2 regions of the Micrococcus sp. M4NT genome follow, and region 1 is predicted to be linked to the other one. Evidence: riboswitches for the same ligand, from Rfam matches in the RefSeq annotation. Region 1 holds a riboswitch; the other holds the start of a gene.

Region 1 (4,189 bases):
GAGCCCGGACTGCGAGTACTGGGTCTCCCCGAGCGGGGCGAGCATGCCGGCCGCGGCGTGGGTGGCGGCGTCGCCGGCGGCGGGCGCGTCCAGGTCCGGGGCGATCACGGTCACCTCGTGGCCGGCGTCCCGCAGGCGCACGGCCGTCGCGAGGCCGACGATCCCGGCCCCCACCACCACGCAGCGCATGGGCTCCTCCTCACGGCGGCATGATCCGCATCGAGTCTGATGGTCGGCGCGCCCCGCGCGTGCGCGGACTGCGTCCCTCTCAGCCCGCTGTGGCGCGGGCTCCCATGGATGCCGCCCAGCATACGCCGGGTGGGCGGACGTGGCAGGGTGGGCGCATGCCGCACCGCCCCGCCGCCCTCGCCACACGCGCCGAGCGCGCCCGCCGCCTCGCGGGCGCCCGCCTGTACGTCTGCACGGACCTCTCCCGCCACGTCCGCGACGACGGCGCCCTCGACGCCGGCGCGTTCGCCGCCTTCGCGGCCGCGTGCTTCCGCGGCGGCGTGGACGCCCTGCAGGTGCGGGACAAGCGGGTCGAGGTGGGCGTCGAGCTCGAGGCCCTGGCGATCGTGGTGGAGCTGGCGCGCGAGCACGGGGCGCTGTCCGCCGCGAACGACCGGGCCGATGTCGCACTCCTAGCCGGCGTGGACGTGTTCCACGCGGGCCAGGACGACCTGACGAGCACGCAGGCGAGGCGCGTGCTCGGCCCCGAGGTGCTGCTCGGGCGGTCCTGCCGCACCGAGGAGCAGGTGCGCGGGGCCGCGGCCGATCCGGAGCTGGACTACTTCTGCACCGGGCCGGTGTGGGAGACGCCGACCAAGCCCGGCCGGGCCGCCGTGGGGCTCGCTCTGCCGCGGTTCGCGGCGGAGATCACCGCCCCCGGCGGCGAGGCGGCGGGACGTGTGTTCTTCGCGATCGGCGGGATCGACGAGGACCGTGTGCCCGCGGTGCTGGGCACGGGCGCCGAGCGGATCGTGGTGGTGCGGGCCGTGACCGGCGCCGACGATCCGGAGGCGGCGGCGCGGAGTCTGCGTGCGGCGGTCACGGGCTGACGCTGCCGCGCCCGGGTGGGAGCGGCGCGGCAGCGCCGCGTGGACGACCCCCGCCCTCGCCACGGGGTCATCGACCGTGACCATGACGCGGTCGTGCTCCTGCGTCTCGTCGAGGGGGACCTCCAGGAGCGGCCTCGTCGAACTCCCTGGGTCTGCCCATGGTTCGAGGGCAGCCATTCCAGAACGATCAGTCCCGATCGCCCGCCCCCCGGTCCCGATGGCTGTGGTCGAGCGGGCCGTGCCAGCGGTCGGTGCGCCGGCCGACGTCGAGCCGCTCCCCCGCCGCGATGGCCTCCGCGAGCCACGGCTTGGCCGTGCGCAGGGCGTCCTCCCAGGCCGTCCCGCCCGCGGCGAGCACCGCGAGCGCCGAGGAGAGCGTGCAGCCCGTTCCATGCGTCGACCGGGAGGAGACGCGCGCGCCGCGCACCTCGGTGACCCGGCCCTCGGGGCCGATCACGGCGTCCGGGACCCCTTCCGCGAGGTCCGCGGCATGCCGGAGGTGGCCGCCCTTCAGGACGACCGTCACGCCGTGCTCCGCGGCGAGGCCGCGGGCCAGCTCCAGGGCGTCCACCCACCGCGCGGGGACGTCCGCGCCGGTCAACGCCGCGAGTTCGGGCAGGTTGGGCGTGACGACGTCCACCGCTGCGAGCAGCGGCGCCCACCCGGCGGGCACGGCGGCGTCGGAGAGCGCGTCCCCCGAGCTCGCCACCATCACGGGATCCAGCACGACGCGCGGGGGCCGGACCCGCTCGAGCCAGTCGCGGACGGCATCCCGGAGCTCGGGCGAGCCGAGCATGCCGATCTTCACGGCGTCGAGCCCAATGTCCGCGGCGACCGAGTCCAGCTGGGCGCGGACGACGTCGACGGGCAGCGGATGCACCGCCTGCACGCCCTGCGTGTTCTGCGCCGTGACGGCCGTGATCGCGGTGAGCCCATAGCCGCCCCACGCCGCGATGGTCTTGAGGTCGGCCTGGATGCCGGCGCCGCCGCCGGAGTCGGAGCCGGCGATGGACAGGACGCGGGGCACGGACCGGCAGTCGGGGGCGCTCATGCGGCCCAGGGTGCCACGTCCGGCGCCCCCGCCGTGCGGTTCGACACACGCGGCCCGGATGGTCTAGCGTCCGTGGCATCCCCACGGGGGCCCCTGGCATGGGGCTGAGATCGGACTGACGCCGTCCGACCACCGTCTGAACCTGTCCGGGTCATGCCGGCGAAGGAAGAAGGAGACACGGCCATGGCCGTTTCCGAGCGCACCGCTCCGCCCACCACCCCTGCCCCCGCCGAGGCCGCCGCGTCCGAGTCCGCCGAGGCCGGCGCCGCCGTCGTCGCGGAGGAGAACTACCCCACGCACCGCCTGGGCTTCCTCGAGGACCCCGAGCACGGCATCCGCGTGCCGGTGACCCGCGTGCACCAGGACGACTCCCCCGACGGCACCCCGAACGAGCCGCTCACCGTGTACCGCACCATGGGCCCGGGCGCCGACCCCACCCGCGGCCTTCCGCCCCTGCGCGCGGAGTGGATCCGCACGCGCGGCGACGTCGAGGAGTACGCGGGCCGCGAGCGCGACCTGCTCGACGACGGCCGCTCGGCCGTGCGCCGCGGCGCCTCCACCCAGGAGTGGCAGGGAGAGAAGCGCGCACCCCTGCGCTCGGCCGAGGGCCGGCGCGTGACCCAGATGCACTACGCCCGCCGCGGGGAGATCACTCCGGAGATGCGCTTCGTGGCGCTGCGCGAGGGCCTGGACGTCGAGCTGGTCCGCTCCGAGGTGGCCGCCGGGCGCGCCATCATCCCCGCGAACGTGAACCACCCCGAGGCCGAGCCGATGATCATCGGCAGGGCGTTCGCCGTGAAGGTCAACGCGAACATCGGCAACTCTGCGGTCACCAGCTCGATCGCCGAGGAGGTCTCCAAGCTCGAGTGGGCCACCCGCTGGGGCGCGGACACCGTCATGGACCTCTCCACGGGCGACGACATCCACACCACCCGCGAGTGGATCCTGCGCAACTCCCCCGTGCCGATCGGCACCGTGCCGATCTACCAGGCCCTCGAGAAGGTCGGCGGCGACCATCAGGCGCTGACCTGGGACGTCTTCCGGGACACCGTGATCGAGCAGTGCGAGCAGGGCGTGGACTACATGACGATCCACGCGGGCGTGCTGCTGCGCCACGTGCCGCTCTCCGCGGACCGCGTCACGGGGATCGTCTCCCGCGGCGGGTCGATCATGGCCGGCTGGTGCCTGGGGCACCACAAGGAGAACTTCCTCTACGAGCACTACGACGAGCTCTGCGAGATCTTCGCGCGCTACGACGTGTCCTTCTCCCTCGGCGACGGCCTGCGCCCCGGCTCCGTGGCGGACGCCAACGACGCCGCCCAGTTCGCCGAGCTGGACACGCTCGCCGAGCTGACGCGGCGCGCCTGGGAGCACGACGTCCAGGTCATGGTGGAGGGCCCCGGGCACATCCCGCTGCACCTCGTGCGCGAGAACGTGGAGCGCCAGCAGGAGCTGTGCCAGGGCGCCCCGTTCTACACGCTCGGCCCGCTCGTCACGGACATCGCCCCGGCGTACGACCACATCACCTCGGCCATCGGCGCCACGGAGATCGCCCGCTACGGCACGGCGATGCTCTGCTACGTCACGCCCAAGGAGCACCTGGGCCTGCCGAACCGCGACGACGTGAAGACGGGCGTGATCACCTACAAGATCGCGGCGCACGCCGCCGACGTCGCCAAGGGACACCCGGGCGCCCGCGACCGCGACGACGCCCTCTCCAAGGCCCGCTTCGAGTTCCGCTGGCGCGATCAGTTCGGCCTGGGCCTGGATCCGCAGCTCGCCGAGGAGTACCACGACGAGACGCTGCCCGCCGAGCCGGCCAAGACCGCGCACTTCTGCTCGATGTGCGGGCCGAAGTTCTGCTCGATGCGCATCAGCCAGGACATCCGCTCCGAGTTCGGCACGGCCTCGGACCAGGCGCGGATCGCGGAGGCGGGCATGGCCGCGAAGTCCGCGGAGTTCCGGGCCGCCGGTGGGTCCGTGTACCTGCCCGAGCCGAGCCTGCGCCGGCCCGAGGGGGACGGGGTGCTCGCGAGGGACTGAGCGGTCCGTGCCGCGACGCGGGGGCCAGGGTGCCGGC
Region 2 (4,189 bases), on a different contig from region 1:
GCTGGAGCGCCGCCCAGGCGGAGGCCGAGCTCGCGGGCCTGCTGGGCGTCACGCGCGTGGTCTGGACCGCCCTGCCCCGGCGTCCGGGGAGCGGGCCTTTCGGCGGACCGGGCCACCTCGGCGGCTGGATGCGCTTCGTCGAGCCGGGGCGGCTGGCGGTGCACTGGCGTGCCGACCGGTTCCACCCCGAGCACGCGGTCGGAGCGGCCGCGCTGCGCGGACTCGAGGGCACGCCGGACGCGGCAGGCCGTGCGCTGCGCGTGCGCACCGTGCCCGGGGGCGCGCTGCCCGAGGCCTACGACCCCGCCGAGCAGGGGGTGCGCTCGCTCGTGGACGCCGTCCCGATGGGCGGGCACGTGCTGCGGCCGGCGTTCGAGGACGCGCCGACGGAGGAGGCGGCCACGGCGCTCACGGCCGAGCTGCACCCGGGACGGCGTCAGCTGCGCTTCCCGGCGCCTCCCCTGCTGCGCCTGGCCGGCTCCCTCACCGACCTGGTGCTGGTGCAGCCCCGTCCGCAGGACCGGCCACGGGATCCGGGGCCGGACTCAGCGGCGGCCCCGCATCCTCCGGCCGCTCCCCCATGCCGCTGACCCCGGCGGGGGGCTGCCCCCGCTTGGCGCGCCGGGCCTCCGCGGGGCTCAGGCCCACGCTCACCCCGCGCGCCTCCTTGCGCGTGTGGCTGCCCTCCTCCGCGGAGGAGCCGCCGCGCAGCCGGGCCAGAAGGGTGGACTGCCTCCGCTCCATGCCCTTCAGGTCCGAGGCGATCAGCGAGTTGATCCACCGTGCGTTCGGATCGGCGTCGATCAGGATGGCCTTGGCCAGCAGGGTGCAGGGGAGCGCGAGGATCGCACCGAGCGGGCCGAGGACCCACGCCCAGAACAGCAGGGAGAGGAAGCTGACGGTGGGGATCACGCCGATCGCGTCCCCGGCCACCTTGGGCTGGATGATGGACTGCAGCACGAAGTTGAGCACCGAGTAGCTGATGACGACGCCGAGGAAGGCGGGCCAACCGCCCTCCGCGAGGCCCAGGATGGCCGGCGGGATCAGGCCGATGATGAAGCCGATGTTGGGCACGTAGTTGGTGAGGAAGCTCAGCACGCCCCACACGAGGGCCATCGGCACGCCGATCACCAGGAGCGCCACGACGTCCAGGACGGCCACGATCAGCCCGAACACGGTGGTCACCACCCAGTACCGGCGCACGCCGCCCGCGAAGTCCATGAGCGCCTGGCCGAACTCCCGGCGGGCCGAGCTCAGCAGCTGGACGCGGCGCTCCACGGCCATGGAGTCCATGGCCAGGAAGAACATCCCCATGACCACGGTGATCAGCAGGCCCACCACCGCGTAGACGTTGGACGCGATGGCGGTCAGCGCGGTGACGGCGGCGCCCGTGACCTGCTTGATGTCCACGGCCTGCAGCTGCGCGTTCACCATGTCCGGGGTGAGCCCCTGGGAGGACAGCCACGCCGAGACGTCCTGCATGATCGCCTGGAACCGCCCCGCGTACTCGGGCAGGGAGCTCACCAGCTCGAGCCCGGACCAGAAGATCAGCCCCACGAACACGGCCAGCACGGTGACCACGAGGAGCACCGTGGCCGTGGCCCCGAGGACGGGGTGCACGCCGCGCTCGATCAGCCAGCGCTGCAGGGGGTAGGCCACGATCACGAGGTTCAGCCCGAGGAAGACGGGCGCGATGATGGAGGAGATGCCCTGCAGGAACTGCACGAGCACCACGAGGCCCGCGAGCGTCAGCACGATCACGAGCATGCGCGGCCACATCCGGTGCGGCCGGCGGATGTCCCAGTCGGAGGCCGGCGTCGCCGGGGCGACCTGGGGGGCGGGGGCGGGTCCGGCCGGCGCGGCCTCGTCGGGGGTGCTCACGCGTGCAGTCTAAGGTCGGCGCGGACGCGATAGGCTCGCCCCAGTCCACATCGACAGGGGAGCGCCGCAGCGGCGCTGAGAGTGCGGTCCGCCGCAGACCCTCGAACCTGCTCCGGCTCGCACCGGCGAAGGAAGTCGAGACCCTTTCCCGGGGCGTCCGCATGCCGCGGGCCCGCCCCCGGCCCCTCCCGCCGCGCAGGAGGAGACCCGCATGACCCGCACCGCCACCGAGCACGCCCGCCGCCCGCGCACCGCCGCGCTGGCAGCCCTCTCCGGCGCCGCCCTCGCCCTCACGGGCTGCTCGCTCTCCGGCCAGGGGGGCTCCGGCTCCTCCTCCGCGGCGGGCTCCGCGGACGCCGCGGCCGCGGCCACCACGTCCGGCTCCGCCGCCTCCGGCTCCGACTCCGCGGGCGGTGGCAAGACCGTCACGATCATGACCCATGACTCCTTCGCGCTGCCCGAGGAGCTCATCGCCCGGTTCGAGCAGGAGTCGGGCCACCAGCTCTCCACCACCGCCCCGGGCGACGCCGGCTCCGTGGTCAACCAGCTGCTGCTCGCCAAGGACCACCCCACGGTGGACGGCGTGTACGGCATCGAGGACCACTCCACGCACCGGCTCATCGACGAGGGCGTGGTGGCCGAGTACACCCCCGCGAACCTGCCCGAGTCCGCGAAGGACCGCGTGGTCGAGGGCCGGATGATCCCCGTGGACCAGGGGCAGGTGTGCCTCAACGTGGACACCCCGTGGTTCGAGGCGGAGGGGGTGGAGGTCCCCGACTCCCTTGAGGACGTCACCGACCCCCAGTACGCGACGCTGACGGTGCTCACCAGCCCCGTGACCTCCTCCCCCGGCCTCGCCCTCCTGGCCGCCACCAAGGAGGAGTTCGGCGACGATTGGAGGGGCTGGTGGGAGAAGGCCCTCGACGGCGGCGCCAAGGTGGACGCCTCGTGGTCGGACGCGTACTACACCGACTTCTCCGGCGGCGAGGGCAAGGGCGAGTACCCGATCGTGCTCTCCTACTCCTCCTCCCCCGCGTTCGCCCCGGCCACGGACGTCCTGGAGGCCTCCTGCACCCCGCAGACGGAGTACGCCGGCGTCGTCGAGGGCGCGAAGAACCCCGAGGGCGCGCAGGCGTTCATCGACTTCCTCCTCTCCGAGGACGTGCAGAAGGCGCTGCCGGAGTCCATGTACATGTACCCGATCGACGAGTCCGTGGAGCTGCCCGCCGAGTGGGCCGAGAACGCCCCCCTCGCCGAGGACCCCATTTCCCCGGATCCGAAGGCCGTGGACGCCGAGCGCGAGGAGCTGCTCAAGGAGTGGACCGCGCTGCACGAGGAGCACGCCGGGAAGTGACCTCTCAGGTCCCCGGCCCGCCCGCGCTCGCCGAGCCCGTCCTCGCGCCCCCGGGTCGCCCCGCGGGCGGACGGCGACGGCGCCGCACGCGGGCCGGCGGGGACGGGATCGGCGCGTGGTGGCTGCTCGCCGCCGTCGTGCCGCTCGCGTTCCTGGCGGTGTTCTTCGCGTGGCCCGTGGCGGCCATGCTGTGGCGCGGCGTGTCCGCGGACGGCGCACTGGACCTCACCGCGTTCGGCGAGGTCCTCGCCCGCGAGCGCACATGGCGGATCCTCGGGCAGACCCTGGGGATGGCGGCGGCCGGCACGGTGGCCGCCCTCCTGCTCGGGCTGCCGGCCGCACTCGTGCTGCACCGCCGGGCGTTCCCGGGCCGCGCGCTGCTGCGCGCGGTGGTGACGGTCCCGTTCGTGCTGCCCACCGTCGTCGTGGGCGTGGCGTTCCGCGCCGTGCTGGCCCCCGGCGGGCCGCTGGGGTGGACGGGCCTGGACCAGTCCACCGCCGCCGTCGTGCTGGCCCTCGTGTTCTTCAACGTCTCCGTGGTGGTGCGCCAGGTGGGCGCGCTGTGGGGGTCGCTGGACCCGCGGCAGGAGGAGGCCGCGCGCACCCTCGGGGCCTCGCCCTGGCGCGCGTTCCGCACCGTGACCCTCCCGCAGCTGGCGCCCGCCGTGGCCAGCTCGGCCGCGCTCGTGTTCCTCTTCTGCTCCTCGGCGTTCGGGATCGTCCAGACCCTGGGCCGGCCGGGCTACGGCACCCTCGAGTCCGAGATCTGGGTGCAGACCTCGGTGTACCTGGACCTGCGGGTGGCCGCGGTGTTCTCCACGCTGCAGTTCCTGGTGGTCATGGCCGCCGTCGGGATCTCCGGGGCCACCGCGGCGCGGAGCGTGCGCGCCCTGCGCCTGCGGGACGCCCCGCTGCGCCGCCTCACCCGCGCGGACGCGCTGCCCGTGGCCGCCA

What was found. A riboswitch is a leader RNA that binds a small molecule or an ion and turns the genes downstream of it on or off. The one in region 1 is predicted to bind thiamine pyrophosphate.
Region 2: it holds a riboswitch for thiamine pyrophosphate, as region 1 does, so the genes downstream of both, NJC10_RS02985 (thiamine ABC transporter substrate binding subunit) here and thiC (phosphomethylpyrimidine synthase ThiC) in region 1, are expected to answer to the same signal.

The regions. Positions count from the first base shown of each region.
Region 1 covers NZ_JAMYEH010000007.1:135,018-139,206, forward strand. The annotation lists gene NJC10_RS06520 (FAD-dependent oxidoreductase) at 1-189, opposite strand, end outside; TPP riboswitch at 194-298, opposite strand; gene NJC10_RS06525 (thiamine phosphate synthase) at 345-1,058, shown strand; gene thiD (bifunctional hydroxymethylpyrimidine kinase/phosphomethylpyrimidine kinase) at 1,246-2,109, opposite strand; TPP riboswitch at 2,183-2,294, shown strand; gene thiC (phosphomethylpyrimidine synthase ThiC) at 2,293-4,152, shown strand.
Region 2 covers NZ_JAMYEH010000003.1:116,381-120,569, reverse strand. The annotation lists gene NJC10_RS02995 (agmatine deiminase family protein) at 1-590, shown strand, start outside; gene NJC10_RS02990 (AI-2E family transporter) at 484-1,881, opposite strand; TPP riboswitch at 1,927-2,032, shown strand; gene NJC10_RS02985 (thiamine ABC transporter substrate binding subunit) at 2,093-3,235, shown strand; gene NJC10_RS02980 (ABC transporter permease) at 3,232-4,189, shown strand, end outside.